DNA from 3 places in the Serratia sp. JSRIV002 genome. Region 1 is predicted to be linked to each of the others. Evidence: predicted binding sites of a transcription regulator. Region 1 holds the regulator's gene; each other region holds the start of a gene.
What was found. The regulator LexA, encoded in region 1, represses DNA repair genes until DNA is damaged. The targets are predictions, from matches to a motif close to TNCTGTATGTACATACAGNA.
Positions count from the first base shown of each region.

Region 2: uvrB (excinuclease ABC subunit UvrB) is a predicted target of LexA. The motif match lies at 2,817-2,836, and genes of this name have one in related genera.
Region 3: KGP26_RS13020 (metal-dependent hydrolase) is a predicted target of LexA. The motif match lies at 3,534-3,553, and genes of this name have one in related genera.

Region 1 covers NZ_CP074143.1:5,486,644-5,492,324, forward strand. Annotated here, with positions in the region: gene KGP26_RS25690 (sugar O-acetyltransferase) at 1-301, opposite strand, end outside; gene zur (zinc uptake transcriptional repressor Zur) at 522-1,031, shown strand; gene KGP26_RS25700 (CsbD family protein) at 1,147-1,356, opposite strand; gene dinF (MATE family efflux transporter DinF) at 1,663-3,003, opposite strand; gene lexA (transcriptional repressor LexA) at 3,115-3,723, opposite strand; gene KGP26_RS25715 (diacylglycerol kinase) at 3,847-4,215, opposite strand; gene plsB (glycerol-3-phosphate 1-O-acyltransferase PlsB) at 4,538-5,681, shown strand, end outside.
Region 2 covers NZ_CP074143.1:1,814,263-1,819,943, reverse strand. Annotated here, with positions in the region: gene yvcK (uridine diphosphate-N-acetylglucosamine-binding protein YvcK) at 1-376, shown strand, start outside; gene KGP26_RS08480 (VF530 family DNA-binding protein) at 373-618, opposite strand; gene uvrB (excinuclease ABC subunit UvrB) at 721-2,733, opposite strand; gene KGP26_RS08470 (ABC transporter ATP-binding protein) at 3,796-4,506, shown strand; gene bioD (dethiobiotin synthase) at 4,532-5,212, opposite strand; gene bioC (malonyl-ACP O-methyltransferase BioC) at 5,205-5,681, opposite strand, start outside.
Region 3 covers NZ_CP074143.1:2,756,690-2,762,370, forward strand. Annotated here, with positions in the region: gene KGP26_RS13005 (YafY family protein) at 1-575, opposite strand, end outside; gene KGP26_RS13010 (hypothetical protein) at 662-1,258, shown strand; gene KGP26_RS13015 (L-cystine transporter) at 1,388-2,779, opposite strand; gene KGP26_RS13020 (metal-dependent hydrolase) at 2,964-3,512, opposite strand; gene kduD (2-dehydro-3-deoxy-D-gluconate 5-dehydrogenase KduD) at 3,737-4,498, opposite strand; gene hxpB (hexitol phosphatase HxpB) at 4,712-5,377, opposite strand; gene KGP26_RS13035 (YniB family protein) at 5,591-5,681, shown strand, end outside.

The sequences.
Region 1 (5,681 bases):
GCGTGTTATCACCAATGGTGATGGTGTTGCAGTCAAGAAACACCGCATTGACGTTGATAAAGCAATTCCTGCCAATGCTGATATGCTGGCCATAGTCGCACCAGAACGGTAATTCAATCCAGCTGTCATCACCCCATGCTGCAAACAACTCACGCAACAGACGCTGTTTCTCTTCAGACTGAGGTGAGTCCAATGCTGCGAGCTGTTTAGTCAGGCTCCTCGCCCGATGGTACATGGCAATCAGCTCATCATCACGGCTGTTATATACCTCACCACGCAGCAATTTCTCTCTTTCTGACATCCCAGGCTCCTGAAAGGTTTGACACCTTACGGGTTATACCGCCGTGCCCGAGTGGAGCCTATGACATAAAGCGGCAAATCGTGATCCACATCTCATTGTGCCTAGTCTTGCTGCGCAAAATCGCCCGATTTGCTGCGTTATCCAGGGAAAGCGGGGCAACCCTCGGCGATTGCGTTGAAACATGATAAAATCGGCTTCTTTGCATAGCCGGATAATTGCCATGAACTCAACCAACCAGGAAAAGCTGCTCGCGCAGGCTGAACAACTCTGTCAGCAACGCAACGTGCGACTGACCCCGCAACGGCTGGAAGTGTTACGCCTGATGGCTGAGCAACCCGGCGCCATCAGCGCTTACGATTTGCTGGATTTACTGCGTGTGGCAGAGCCGCAGGCCAAACCACCTACGGTCTATCGTGCACTGGATTTCTTGCTGGAACAGGGATTTATCCACCGCGTTGAATCGGCAAACAGCTATGTGCTGTGCCACCACTTCGAACAGCCAATGCATACCTCCGCCCTGTTTATCTGCGATCGCTGCGGACAGGTCACGGAGCGTACTACCGAAGGGGTGGAAGAAACCTTGCAGAAACTGGCTCAAGAATCAGGGTTTGTGCTGCGCCACAGCGTAGTGGAAGCCCACGGTCTGTGTTCTGCCTGTGTGGTGGTAGAAAATTGTGAAAACCAACACGATTGCGATCATGACCACAGCATTGTGGTGAAGAAAAAATAAGCGGATTGGGTTGCAGGAGGGAGCGGGTACATCCTTGTTCCCGTGGCCGTGGCAGGGGGGAAATCTGCCAGGCCGGATGGTGTCGTAGCGCCGCAATACTCAGCGGCTCATCGCGCTACCAACGATACTTGCTGTGTTCTTCCCAGGCTTTGACTTCTTTTTCGGCTGCCTCTTTCTGGTAGCCATAGCGTTCCTGGATTTTACCGACCAGCTGTTCGCGTTTCCCTTCGATCACGGTGATATCGTCATCGGTCAGCTTGCCCCATTTTTCCTTCACTTTACCTTTAAACTGCTTCCAGTTACCGTCGGCTTGATCTTTGTTCATAATCTCTCCGTTACTCTTGGTTGTCAGTTTTAGATAAATCTGGCTGGACTTAACTGAGTCAAATTTAAGGTTATCTAATGCGTCCGTTGCCAATTAAGCGCGGGCTTAATTCGCCAGCCACGTGATTAACTATAGTCACCCATCACGAAAAGCACCCGAAAAGCAGCATAAAATAGGGTTAGGAAAAGTCTCAATAGCAAAAAACGCCGTTAAAACAGTAAGCAAGCGAAGCAAAACAGCCCTCAACACATGTAACCAAATGTGAATACCCATCCAGAATCATCAACTAGTCTGGCCTATGTATCGCTAGTTAGGGGATGAAAACCAGGTGCCTTGCACGCTATGACGGTGCCAAACCCAGCCCAAAGCAGCCCCGCGCAGTGCCAGGAATACCGCCAGAGCCAGCCATAAACCGTGGTTGCCCAATACCGGCAGGGTGAACAACGTCAGCCCGTAGCCCACTGCGGCTACCGCCATGCTGTTACGCATTTCTGCGCCACGGGTGGCGCCGATAAACATGCCATCCAGCAGATAGCACCAAACCCCCACCAGGGGCAGCACCACCTGCCAGGGCAGATAATGATTTGCCAGCGCACGCAACTCCGGCAGCGAGGTTAAGCCCGCCACAATCTGCTGCCCGGCGAACAGATAAATAACGGCAAAACCACAGGCAACCAGGCAAGCCTGCCGACAGGCGGCACGCCATACTTTACGGAGTTGCCGCCCGTCCCGCGCACCATAGGCGTGGCCGGAATGGGCTTCCACCGCGTAGGCAAAACCATCCAGAGCATAGGCGGTAAAGGTCAGTAGATTCATCAGCACCGCATTCACCGCCACCACCTCTCCGCCCATGCGGGCTCCCAGAATGGTCAACGAAGCGAAACACAGTTGCAGTAATAACGAACGCAGCATGATGTCGCGGTTAAGTGCCAACAGGCGGCGCATATCCCCACGCCACGCGGTTCGCAGCATTGTCAGCGAAATCCCCCGCATGCGTAGTACCCGCCATGCTAACCACAAACCCAGCAACAGCGTGGCGTACTCCGCAATCACCGTGGCAGTTGCAGCCCCCTGCACGTTCCAACCCAGCCCCATTACCAGCCAGATATCCAGCACGATGTTCAGCAGGTTACCGACAATCAACAGGATCACCGGCGCCCTCACGTATTGAACTCCCAGCAACCAACCGAGCAACACCATATTGGCCAACGCCGCCGGGGCACTCAGCCAGCGGATCTCCAAAAATAGCCTGGCCTGAACCAATACTTCCCGATCGCCCCCCACAATGTTCAGCGCCAAGGTGATCAACGGGGCTCGCAACAGCACAATCGCCAGCCCGGCCACCAGCGCCAACAATAACGGCTGCATAAATGCGCGAGCCAGCCGGTAGGGATCTTGCGCACCCAGCGCCTGCGCCGTCAGCCCGGTGGTGCTCATACGCAGGAACAACAACAACATAAACAGGAAGCTGGTGGCCATTGATCCCACCGCGACCCCGCCAAGGTAGCTAGGGCTATCGAGATGACCGATAACGGCGGTATCCACCAGGCCAAGCAAGGGGACGGTAATATTGGAGAAGATCATCGGCAACGCCAGACGCCACAGAGCTTTGTCGGTGTCACTGGTGAAGGCAGAAAGCAGGCGCATGGCGATATGTTCCCGTACAAGCATGGATTTTAGCGTAGCTTAGAAATGACATCGCCCCAGAGTTGGGGCGAGGTTTGCCGTTTTAAAGGGCTGTAATACGAGGTAAAACGGTTAGATCCAGTCGCCGTTGCGGATCACGCCCACCGCCAGGCCTTCGATGGTGAAGTTCTGCTGGCGCAGATCGACCACGATCGGTTGGAATTCGCTGTTTTCTGGCAGCAGTTCGACGACGTTACCGTGTTTCTTCAGGCGTTTGACCGTGACCTCGTCTTCAATGCGGGCGACGACGACCTGGCCGTTGCGTACGTCTTGAGTCTTATGCACTGCCAGCAGATCGCCATCCAGGATGCCGATGTCGCGCATCGACATGCCGCTAACGCGCAGCAGGAAATCGGCATTAGGCTTGAACAGTGAAGGGTCCACCTTATAGTGCCCTTCAATGTGCTGCTGAGCCAACAGAGGTTCACCGGCAGCCACACGGCCCACCAGAGGTAACCCCTCTTCATCTTCCATCAGCAAGCGGATACCGCGTGATGCACCGGAGATGATCTCGATAACGCCTTTGCGAGCCAGTGCTTTCAAGTGCTCTTCTGCAGCATTTGGTGAGCGGAACCCCAGGCGCATTGCGATCTCGGCACGCGTCGGTGGCATGCCCGTTTGCGAAATATGATCGCGAATCAGGTCGTAGACCTCTTGCTGTCTGGTAGTTAGTGCTTTCATTCCGCCCCCTGTTTGTTTATACAGTCTTGCTGTGAGTATATACAGCTAAGTCTGGATTGGGAACCGAAGAATAAATAAAAATCAGCAGGTAGCGAGCGTGATCGCAACGATACCCGCTGGTTTTCACGCCAAATGCTGCCAAAGTACCGAAGCCCAAACGAACAGCGCCAGAATGATTGCCAGCGATACCGCCGCCGAGCCCATATCTTTGGCCCGCCCGGAAAGCTCGTGATATTCCGTCCCCACGCGATCGACAACGGCCTCAATCGCACTGTTGAGGATTTCGACAATCATCACCAGCAGCACCGAGCCGATCAACAAGATGCGCGCTATCGCTCCCACATCCAGCCAAACCGCCACGATGATAGCCACCACCGTCGCCACCAGTTCCTGACGGAATGCGGCTTCGTTCTGCCAGGCAGCGGTTAAACCTTTATAGGAATAGCCTGCCGCTTTAATGATACGCGTCAGGCCAGTTGCTTGATTTGCCATAGTTAAGAACGCCTTTCTCCAAGATGGATCATGTACCCGTCGTGTTGCAGCCGCAACGTTCCAGACAGATTTGCCAGCCCAATCACATTTTTATCGCAGCGCAGTATACAGCAAGGTTGGAATACCTTAATCACCTAGCTATGTCGTACCAATGCCGCGCGCGCATGAGTGCGCTAGAGCGGCCAATTTGATATCCATCAGGTATAATTCAACTATGTACTTCCATTGCCGTGAATGGCCGTGGATTTCCCAACGCCACAGATCTGCTACCCGGTTTCTGGTATGCTTGCGGCGAATTGCTAACAAGAGGCTTCACGTTGTCATGTCAGGTTGGCGTAAAATCTATTATAAGATATTGAACTTACCACTAAAAATGTTGGTAAGAAGTAAGGTTATCCCAACAGATCCGGTCACGGAGTTAGGGTTGGATCCCTCACGACCGATTTTGTATGTTTTACCTTATAATTCCAAGGCGGATTTACTCACCTTGCGCACCCAGTGTCTGGCGCAAGATCTGCCCGATCCCCTTAACCCGTTGGAAATCGATGGCACCGTGCTGCCAAGCTACGTGTTTATCCATGATGGCCCACGCGTATTCCGCTATTACACTCCCAAAGAAGAATCGGTAAAACTGTTTCACGATTATCTGGATCTGCACCGCAGCAACCCGGATCTCGATATTCAGATGTTGCCGGTATCGGTGATGTTTGGCCGCTCCCCTGGGCGTGAAGGCCACGGCACGCCGCACCTGCGCCTGCTGAACGGCGTACAGAAGTTCTTCGCTGTACTGTGGCTGGGGCGTGACAGCTTTGTCCGTTTCTCCAACACCGTGTCCCTACGCCGGATGGCGACAGAGCACGGCACCGATAAGACCATCGCGCAAAAACTGGCCCGTGTCGCACGTATGCACTTTGCACGCCAGCGCCTGGCCGCCGTTGGGCCAAGCCTGCCAGCCCGTCAGGATCTGTTCAACAAGCTGCTGGCCTCCAAGGCGATTGAAAAAGCGATCGAAGATGAAGCGCGCAGCAAAAAGATCTCCCACGAAAAGGCCCAGCAGAACGCGATTGCGCTGATGGAAGAGATTGCCGCCGATTTCTCCTATGAAACGGTGCGCCTGTCCGACCGCGTGTTGAGCTGGACCTGGAACCGGCTGTATCAGGGTATCAACGTCACCAACGCCGAGCGTGTGCGTCAGCTGGCGCAGGATGGCCACGAGATCGTCTATGTGCCGTGTCACCGTAGCCATATGGACTATCTGCTGCTGTCCTATGTGCTCTACCATCAGGGGCTGGTGCCACCGCATATCGCAGCAGGTATTAACCTGAACTTCTGGCCCGCCGGGCCGATCTTCCGTCGCCTGGGCGCATTCTTTATTCGCCGCACCTTCAAGGGCAACAAACTCTATTCAACCGTATTTCGTGAATACCTCGGTGAGCTGTTCACTCGAGGTTACTCGGTAGAATACT
Region 2 (5,681 bases), 2.4 Mb from region 1:
GCAGGCCGATCTGATCCTGATCGGGCCAGGCAGTTTTCTTACCAGCCTGATGCCACTGTTGCTGCTTGAGGATCTGACTCAGGCCCTGCGCCGCAGCAGCGCTAATATGGTGTATATCGGTAACCTGGGCCGCGAGCTAAGCGTCGCCGCAGCCGCACTGACGCTGCAAGACAAACTTGCGCTGATGGAAGAGAAGATCGGCCGTAAAATGATTGACGCGGTGATCGTTGGCCCGGCGGTGGATACCAGCGCCATGCAGGATCGCATTGTGGTGCAACAACCGCTGGAAGCCAGCGATATCCCTTATCGCCACGATCGCCAACTATTACGCCAGGCGCTGGATACCGCGTTGGTGCAGCTAGCTAGCCGCGGTTAATCTTGACCCCGGAGCCAAGGATTATCGCTAACGCTGTCGATGTAGAGATCTTCCACCTGCTTGCGTGCCCACGGGGTACGGCGCAAGAACTTGAGGCTGGATTTGATGCTCGGATCGCTGCTGAAGCAGTTGATGCGAATACGCTCTGCCAGCCCGTTCCAGCCATATTGGGCTACCAGCTTGTTCAGCAGTTGCTCCAGCGTAATGCCGTGTAACGGGTCTTTGGATGGGGTTGCGGTCATGGCGGCTACTCGTCTCAATACTTGGGGCGCACACCTTAATCAGCAAACGGGCGTACGGCAAGAAAATTTACCGGGGCGTGCATACCACGCCCCTTGGGTTCATTATGATAGCGCGATAAATTGCTCGCGCAGCTGGTGAATTTCATCACGCACCGCAGCAGCCTGTTCGAACTCCAGATTCTGCGCATGAGAATACATCTGTGCCTCCAGCTCCTGGATTTTTTGCTCCAGCGCTTTGGGGGTAAGCAGTTGGTATTGCGCCGCGCTCTCTGCCGCTTTGCCCTTCCCTTTGTGCTTGCCACGGCTGCTTGGTTGCCCAAGCTGCAGAATATCCGCAACCTTCTTGTTCAGGCCCTGAGGTACGATACCGTTGGCTTCGTTATGCGCCTGCTGCTTGGCGCGGCGGCGTTCCGTTTCACCGATCGCCTTAGCCATGGAATCGGTGATCCTGTCGCCATACAGGATCGCTTTACCGTTGAGGTTACGCGCCGCTCGGCCAATGGTCTGGATCAGTGAGCGCTCAGAACGCAGGAACCCTTCCTTGTCTGCGTCCAGGATCGCTACCAGCGACACCTCTGGCATGTCCAGGCCTTCCCTTAACAGGTTGATGCCCACCAGCACGTCAAACTCGCCCAGACGCAAATCACGGATGATTTCGACACGTTCTACCGTATCGATGTCCGAATGCAGATAACGCACCCGCTCCCCGTGCTCTTCCAGGTATTCTGTCAGGTCTTCTGCCATGCGTTTGGTCAACGTGGTGACCAGTACGCGCTCGTTGATAGCCACGCGCTTGCGGATCTCGGAAAGCAGATCGTCCACCTGAGTGGTCACCGGGCGCACTTCCACGATCGGATCCAGCAGGCCGGTTGGGCGCACCACCTGATCGATAATATCGCCGCCGGATTTCTCCAGCTCATATTTGCCCGGCGTGGCGGACACGTAGATGGTCTGCGGTGCCGCAGCGGCAAACTCTTCAAAACGCATTGGCCGGTTATCCAGCGCCGAAGGCAGGCGGAAGCCGTATTCCACCAGCGTCTCTTTACGCGAGCGGTCGCCTTTGAACATGCCGCCGATCTGCGGGATGGTGACGTGGGATTCATCTACCACCAGCAACCCGTCAGCCGGCAGATAGTCGAACAAGGTTGGCGGTGGCTCGCCCTCACCGCGCCCGGAAAGATAGCGCGAGTAGTTTTCGATACCGGAGCAGTAACCCAGCTCGTTCATCATTTCCAGATCGAACTGGGTACGCTGCGTCAAGCGCTGTTCTTCCAACAGCTTGTTGTTTTCCAGCAGCACTTTGCGCCGCTGAGCCAACTCCACCTTGATCTCTTCCATCGCCTGCACGATACGTTCACGCGGGGTGACGTAGTGAGATTTGGGATAAATGGTAAAGCGTGGCACCACCTGCTCAATCTGGCCGGTTAGCGGATCGAACAGCGACAGGCGTTCGACCTCTTCGTCGAACAGTTCAACGCGCAGCGCCAGCTCATCCGATTCCGCCGGGAAAATGTCGATCACTTCGCCACGCACGCGGAAGGTGGCACGCTGGAAGGCCTGATCGTTGCGGGTATATTGCAGCTCGGCCAGACGGCGCAGGATCGAACGCTGATCGATGATCATGCCCTTGGTCAGGTGCAGCATCATTTTCAGGTACAGATCCGGATCGCCCAGGCCGTAGATCGCGGAAACCGAAGCCACCACCACTACGTCACGCCGCTCCAGCAGCGCTTTGGTGGCCGACAGGCGCATCTGCTCGATATGTTCGTTGACCGAGGCGTCTTTCTCGATAAAGGTATCGGAGCTAGGCACATAGGCTTCTGGCTGGTAGTAATCGTAGTAGGAGACAAAATATTCCACCGCATTCTCGGGAAAGAACTCTTTCATCTCGCCATACAGCTGCGCCGCCAGAGTCTTGTTGGGCGCCAGCACCATGGTGGGCCGGTTGAGATCGGCGATCACATTGGCGATGGTAAAGGTTTTACCCGAGCCGGTAACCCCCAGCAGCGTTTGGTGCGCCAGGCCGTCTTCCAGCCCCTCTTCCAACTTTTGGATGGCTTGCGGCTGATCGCCGGCCGGTTTGAATTCGGAATGCAGTTTGAAATGTTTGCTCATATCCCCATCATCTTTCAGGTTTGCGGCCAGACGGTAGCGGCCTAATTATGGAAAGACCGGAAGATTTCCGCCAGTGCCCATGATACTGGATATAAAACCAGCTTCAAGCGGATTTACGCTATTACGGCCGTTAACGGGGCGCGAACGCACCGGCAAGGTGACAATACCATGACATTTTTATTGTCAATCACCCTGTTATCCCCAGAATGCGATACAAATTAACTTTTGGCCCGGATTGCGCTAAAAAACTGCCCATCGACACATTAACGATATCCGTTGGCTTGATTTTAATTAACCTGTTGATATTAAATTACTTTAATAAAAAGACGAGAATGCGGACAACCTGCGCACAACCCGCGCCCGCTCTCTGTTCACACCGCTTTTCTAAGTATAATGCACAAGGTTATCCACAGGAATAGTGGATAACTCTCACTACCCCATGGGGGGCGGGAGTTGCGGAAAGAACGCTTTTCCCAATGAAACGTCAACTGAGTCGGTTTTTTAGTTATTTTTTTACAATAATTCTGCTTTGGTTATGCCGATTAATGCTAAAAGCCGTGATAACGAAAACGCTCTTTTCGCTATTTTGCTTTTCAGGGGTTGCAAGTTGCGGCAACAACCTTTAGGGCTTGCACCAACAGCTCGCCGTGCCGCATGGTAACGGTGCAAAAAACGCCCAAGTTAACTTTATTGCCCTGACAGCCCCCTGCATACCGGGCTTAAATCAGTTAACAAAACACTAACAAACCACCTTTTTTGTTGCGCAACACCTGATGGCCTAGGAATTGCATATCCTGGTTCAGGGGCGTTACCTTGCAGAAGAACCGGCAAACTCTGGCGAAAATCGGCCGCAGCCAGCTCGGTTATCTTCGGCGAAAAAGTTCATTGCATACCAAAACCCCCCCCTAGAGCCGCCAAACGACCGGTAGCGGCCATTTTCCAATTTTTAGCCTGAGCCGCGATTAGGGTAATCAGCACAGCATTTGCCACACCCGGGAGAGACACCGCTTGCTGCGGTCAACGTTATCCATACGTGAATATCGGTCTTGGAGGAGATGCCAAATGTTAAGCTTAAGGGCGGTAAACCAATATTATGGGCAACAGCATACGCTGTGGGATGTCAGCCTTGAGTTACCTCGTGGGCAATGCACCCTGTTGCTTGGCCGCAATGGAGTGGGCAAAACCACGCTGGTCAATTGCATCATGGGACACCTGCCGATCGTCAGCGGCAGCATGACCTGGCAGTTGGCGGATGAGCCACCGCAAAACCTGTTGCCACAGCCGGTAGAAAACCGGGCGTTACTGGGCATTGGTTACGTGCCACAAGGGCGGCAAATCTTTTCCCAACTGAGCGTTGAAGAGAACCTGCAGGTGGCCTTGCTGGCCGGGCGTGACAAGGTCCGCCGTATGCCACCCATCATTTACAATCTGTTCCCCCGGCTGCAGGCGATGCGTATGCGCCGTGCGGGCGACCTGTGCCAAAGCGAGCAACAGCAGTTGGCATTAGGCCGAGCTCTGATGCTGGAGCCGGAACTGCTGATCCTGGATGAACCCACCGCCGGGATGTCACCTTCCCTGGCGACGGAGATCGGCCAGGTACTCCGTAAGCTGAATCAGGAACTGGGCATGACCATTTTGCTGGTTGAGCACCAACTCCCCTTTGCCCGCCATCTGGCCGACCGCTTCTGCTTGATGGATAAAGGCCGTAACGTGGCCAATGGCACGCTGGGGCAGTTGGATGAGGGGCTGATTGATGCCTATCTGACGGAGTGATTTGGCCCCTCCGTGGGCCATCAGGTTAAGGGTTCAACCTGGTTAAATCGAGATACTGTCCCAATGCCTGCTGTTCTACCTGCGGTAAATGTGGGATCTCGCCCAACAGGGGAGCGGGCAATAGGCGGCAAAGAGTGGCAAGGTACTCTTGATGGCGTTTTCCTGGCGGGGTAACGTCATTGGCGATCCAGCCTGCCAGGGTCAGACCTGACTGTTGGATCGCCAACGCAGTCAACAAAGCATGATTGATGCAGCCAAGCTTGATGCCCACCACCAGGATCACCGGCAGCTGCTCCTGCTGTGCCCAGTCGGCAAAGGTCTCATGCTCAGAAAGTGGAGTGAACCAACCGCCGGCACCCTCTACCAACAGCCAGTCCGCACGTTGTTCAAGATGACGTAAACCGGCGGAAAGCCGTGCCAGCGAGATAGGCCGCCCTTCGGCCTGGCTGACAATATGCGGCGAAGTCGGTTCGGCAAAGGTGTAAGGGTTCACTACGGCGTAATCCAGCGCTACGCTGCTGTTTCTCTGCAGCGACAGCGCATCGCCGTTGCGTAACCCTTCATCGGTCATCTCACTGCCTGACGCCACCGGTTTATAGCCAGCACAGCGCCATCCCGCCGCGCTGGCGGCCTGTAACAAGGCACTGCTGGCCACGGTTTTTCCCACTTCGGTGTCGGTTCCGGTAATGAACCAGCGCTTAATCACGATAAATCACTCCATAAACCAAATGATAACTAAGAGGAAACTGCCCGTCCCGGCAAGGATAGGCAGCCTGCAATGCGGCAAGCCGCTGGCGGGAAAGCAGGCCAGCCTCGCGTCCTTGATGCAGGTGAGTCGCACCGATGCCCTTTAGCGATCGCATCAACGTCATCACGTCGGGATAACTGAGCGTTTGCCAATTTTCCGTAAACTGGTGCCGGTAGGGATGACAGGCGGCGGCGATCTGAGTTGGCGGCAGGAAGTCATTAACATGACGCTCGCCATCGACTTGCTGCCAGGCGTCGCCTAACTCGTGCAAAGCCCCTTGTGCCAAAGTAGAGAACAGGATCAGTCCACCGGGCCGCGTCACCCGATACAACTCAGCCAGCGCCAGAGGCAAATCGCTGCACCACTGCACCACCAGGCTGCTAAAACAGATATCCACCGAGGCGGTCGGCAAAGGGATATGTTCGAT
Region 3 (5,681 bases), 2.7 Mb from region 1:
AAACCTGAGCGATTTTCGCACCAGATAGTCAGTAGCCACACAGCATCGAATATTGTCAGGCCGAGCGGGCGTGCGATTCGGTTGCTCTCTCTTCCTTGTAAGTCAATATAATGAATATTCAGTTGAAGTCTTTTACGAATAGCAAGACGGAGAAAAGCTAAGTGTTTGGCTGCCTTCTCGCTTACTTCTGTGCGCCGAGAAGCCGCTCTAAAAGGGAGTTGCTTGTAGGTGTCTATCTTTTTGACATCGATCACAGCGCTGATCTTCGCTGAAACTCTTTTTGCCGCTGCTGAAAGCATGTCATCTCCCCGAGCCCCTATCAGCCGTATTCCCAGCATAATAGCGTCCAGCTCATCAGGGTCAAAGTTAAGCGGCGGAAGGAAATAATCTTTTTCAAGCACGTAACCTAGTCCTGATTCACCGCGAATAGGGGCGCCTATGGCCTGCAGAGTTGCCATATCCCTGTAGATTGTTCTCACAGAAACATTCAAAGATTGTGCTAACACCTCAGCGGATACTGGATGTACACGACCGCGAAGATGGTCAAGTAAAGCGAACAGTCGGATAGTTTTCATTAGTCGATATTACACGCCCCTGACAGAAACTGTCAGGGGCGTGTAATACGATTCAGACTTCATATCACATGATAACGGAGTTACTAATGACTGCACCCTATTACGAAATAGTCACCTATCGGGTTGAAAACTTGACACAAGCCGATTCAGCAAGAACATCGGCACAGCAGCTTTTAAAGGGTTTTCCTGGCTTTATCGACTGGATTGCATTTACAGGAATTGATAGCTCTAGCGAACGTGTCGATTTCGTTGTTTGGAGTGGTGCTGAAGAAGCACTGGCCGCAGCAAAGGCTGTCGAGAGCCAGCCTGAATTCTCATCTTTTCGAGCCTCTGTCAGTTGTTTGCACCAGATGGGGCACTATACCGCTCAAGAGAATCTGCCATCATCACTGAAAGTAGGGTGTGGCATCGAAATCGGGAGATTTCGTCTGAAGCCGGGTATTCACGAGAGTGAAATGCATAAAGTTTATAACCAAATGGTAGGAAATTATCTTGCGTTTCAAACTGGGTGGAAAAGCCAGCATCTGGTCAGCCTGGGCAATGGGGTATTTGTCGATCTTGTATTCGCCGATAGTCAACTAAGAGCAAAGTCAATTTGTGCATCCTGGCAGGGACAAGCTGTATGTGATGCCTTTCTGGAAATCATTGAGCCGGAGAGTATGGAGTTTGGTTCGTTATGCTAAATGTGTGAGGGGGAGGGCAAAAGGCTCAAATCTGCATTAACGTATGTCATCAACCCTCCGTTTCGCAAGGCTAAATAAACTGAACCGGCGCCTGGGTGGGCGCCGGTTCAGTTGCAAATCAGTCTAGGGTTACCGGTGAGCCAGTTCCGCTTCGTCTTCGCTGTCCATAATGGCTTTGTCGGTCTGCTTCATCAGTTGGCTGGTGACGGTACCTGCGGTCATCGAACCACTAACGTTCAGCGCGGTACGGCCCATGTCGATCAACGGCTCAACCGAAATCAGCAGGGCGACCAGGGTCACCGGCAGGCCCATCGCTGGCAGTACAATCAGCGCAGCAAAGGTCGCGCCGCCGCCCACACCGGCAACACCGGCTGAACTGACGGTAACAATGCCAACCAGCGTCGCGATCCACAGTGGGTCCAGAGGGTTGATGCCTACGGTTGGCGCAACCATCACCGCCAGCATTGCCGGATAGAGACCCGCACAACCGTTCTGACCAATAGTGGCACCAAATGAAGCCGAGAAGCTGGCAATCGACTCCGGCACACCCAGACGGCGAGTCTGTGCTTCGACGTTCAGCGGGATGCTGGCAGCGCTGGAACGGCTGGTGAAGGCAAAGGTCAGCACCGGCCACGCTTTGCGGAAGAATTTCAGCGGATTAACGCCGGTGAAGCTCAGCAGCAGGCCGTGAACCACGAACATGATCGCCAGACCAAGGTAAGAGGCAACCACAAAGCTGCCCAGCTTGATAATGTCGTGGATATTGGAGCCTGCAACGACCTTGGTCATCAACGCCAGTACGCCGTAAGGCGTCAGCTTCATCACCAGACGGACCAGTTTCATCACCCAGGCTTGCAGGGTATCGATAGCTACCAGCACGCGCTGGCCCTTCGGTTGGTCATCTTTAAGCAGTTGCAGCGAAGCCACACCCAAGAAGGCAGCGAAAATCACCACGCTGATGATTGACGTTGGGTTAGCCCCGGTCAGATCGGCAAACGGGTTTTTCGGCACGAATGACAGGATCAGTTGCGGTACGCTCAGATCGGCCACTTTACCCGCGTAGTTGGTTTCGATCGCCGACAAACGAGCCGTTTCTTGTGTGCCCTGGACCAGACCTTCTGCGGTCAGTCCGAACAGGTTGGTGACCAATACGCCCACCAGTGCGGCGATCAGCGTGGTAAACAGTAGGGTACCAATGGTCAGGAAGCTGATTTTGCCCAGCGAGGAAGCGTTGTGCAACTTGGCTACCGCGCTCAGGATAGAGGCGAAAACCAGTGGCATCACGATCATTTGCAGCAGCTGTACATAGCCGTTACCGACGATGTTAAACCAGCCGATAGACGCTTTCAGTACCGGGTTGTCCGCGCCGTAAACCAGTTGCAGTGCCAAACCGAACACCACACCAAGTACCAGGCCGACCAGCACTTTTTTAGCCAGGCTCCATTGCTTATGGCGGGTTTGCGCCAACAGCAAAAGGAGGGCGGCAAAAACCAGCACGTTTAATACGAGCGGTAGATTCATCCCCAATGTCTCCAATCTTGTTTTTTTATAATTAAAGGTGCCAAGCACCGATGTAATGCGATGTAAATATCGTAACAGTTTGCGATGAAGCGCACTTATATCTAAAAAGAATTTAATATAACTTTTGGCTTGAAATCGTCGATGTAATAAGCGGAAAGGCGGGAAAATAGACGGTTTTTTGTGATCACAGCCGGATATTTTTTATTTGCTCAAAATACGACTGCACGGGAAAGGTGTAATCCCCTTGCCAGTAGATGGCGAAAGCCACCAAAACTATACACAGTACCCGCTCCAGCTGGTTGCCTTTTTGTGAGTTCAATATTGGCAGGCAGAAACGCCAGCGGCAGGGCCAAAGCAACGGCACGCCGGCAGGGGTGAGCATATCGGCCAGCAGGTGGCTGAAATAACCGATAATCATGGCGTGCAGCACGTCTGCGGGGATGGGCCAACCGCGCGGAACTTCTAGCTGAAATAGCCACATGCCGCCGACGATCGCCAACAGGCTATGGGTGAAACCGCGGTGACCAAAGGCGCGAGATATCGGGATGGCTATCCAGCGCAGGCGCTGGCCCAGGATGGATTTAGGGTGATCGATATCGGGTAGCAGTGACGTCAGTAGCGCGGCGGGAATGATGTGCCACCAATCGCCAGCGGCGAGCACGGGTGTCACCTCCGCTTTCTTGGCAAAGATCGCGCAGGCAACAGAGAATATGAGATGTCCTTCCGCGGTCATGTTGCTATATTCCGGCCACTAAACTGTTAATTTATCCAGTATATGGGAATTTTTACAGTTACGGAAGCGGTTACCCTGTAACGAGTTGTTAATTTAACGCCGTTTTACAAAGGGTTGAAACGGTGTTTATGACGGACGAGGTATACAGGAAGACTGGTAATGTAGGGGCGCTGCAAATGCTGCGCCCGCTCAAATTCGGAGGAAGGATATGTTCGCAGTGGAGATCAGCGAGCGAGCCAGCCACCGTCTACCGCGAGCGTGTAGCCATTAACGTAGTCGGACGCTGCCGAGGCAAGGAAGACGGTCGGGCCCATCAAGTCATCCGGCGTTCCCCAGCGCCCTGCCGGGATGCGCTCGAGGATCTGCTGGTTGCGGTCTTCATCGGTACGTAGTTGCTGGGTGTTGTTGGTGGCCATATAGCCCGGTGCAATGGCGTTAACGTTAATCTGGTACTGTGCCCATTCATTGGCCAATAGCCGGGTGAGGCCGAGTACCGCGCTTTTCGACGCGGTGTAAGACGGTACGCGAATGCCGCCCTGGAAAGAAAGCATCGAAGCAATATTGATAATTTTACCGCCGCTGCCCTGGCTGATGAACTGTTTGGCCACCGCCTGTGCCATAAAGAACAGGGTCTTGATATTGACGTCCATCACCTCATCCCAGTCTTGTTCACTGAAATTCAGGGCATCTTCACGGCGGATAATTCCTGCGTTGTTCACCAGGATATCGATTCTGCCAAACGCCTCAACGGCGGTGGCTAGCAGAGAAGGGATGGCGTCGATATTGCCGAGATCGGCGTTCAAATTCAGGAATCGACGCCCAGTCTGGGTAACTTTGCTCATGGTCTCAACGGGCTGACTGCGGTTCACGCCGATAATGTCGCAACCGGCCTGCGCCAACCCAATCGCAATGCCTTGCCCCAGGCCGGTATTACAGCCGGTGATCAGCGCCACTTTGCCCGTTAAGTCGAAGGAATTCAGAATCATAGCGTTGCTCTCTTGCCGTGAGGGAAGAAAGCACCGGGCTTTCGATGGCAACTGCGTGGCAGTGACAGTGTCACCTAATGGCCCGGTGTTTTCTTTATGCGACTAGCATAATTTGAATGGTGTCTTAATTCAATAAAAATGAAATGGTGTTTTATTTATTTTTCGAGTGCAGGGGGAGGGAAAAGGGCACCGGTGGGGCCGATGCCGTCAAGATCAGGCCAGATGGGCGGCAGTTAACTGCTCTAGGCTTTGCAACTTAAGGTCGGCCAAGGCCCAACGCGGATCCTGGCTGTATTCGTGCGCAGGGATCACGATCGATTTCATACGCGCTGCTTTGGTGGCAATCATACCGTTGAAGGAGTCTTCCAGAGTAATGCAGTGCTGTGGATCGCTGCCCAGGCGTTCGGCGGCGATCAGATAGACTTCCGGGTGCGGTTTGCTGTACGGCAGGTATTCGGCTGAAACCAACTGATCGAAATAGCTCTCCAGATCGAACATCTTCAGCACCTGCTGCTGCATATGTAGCGGAGAGGCGGAGGCCAGCCCAATATTTAAATCCAGGCTACGGCACAGTTCCAGCGCTTGTTGCACCCCAGGCAGCAACGGGCGCTTTTCCCGTACCAACTCGATGGCCCGCTCGATAATGCGGCCAGCCACTTCCTCCTGAGAAGGCCCTTGCCACGGCATGGCCTGGAACCACATTCGTACCACCAGATCGATGCGTAAACCCAGCGTATCCGGTAGGTTGTGACGATCGGACAGATCCAGGCCCAATGAGCTGAAAATATCCATTTCTGCCTGTAACCACAGGGGTTCAGAGTCGATCAGTAGACCGTCCATATCAAAAATTGCGGTTGCTATGCGTTGCGAATAAGCCATTAACAATTAACTCCTGCAGCACCAGTAAAAGAAAATGTTTTCGCCACTCTATCATTTTTGTTCAGGCGCCTGCACCCTTCGGGCCCGGGGTGTTTTCCCAAAGTACAGGATCTCTCTGGAACTGGGGGGAAGATAAAGAAAACGGTGGGCGAGTTTCATTAACTACAGGTAGACTTAGCGCAACAACGATTGCGTCGCTTACAAGGGGAACACATGACGTATCAACAGGCTGGGCGCGTTGCCATACTGAAACGCATTTTCGGATGGGTCGTTTTCATCCCGGCGTTACTGTCAACGCTGGTTT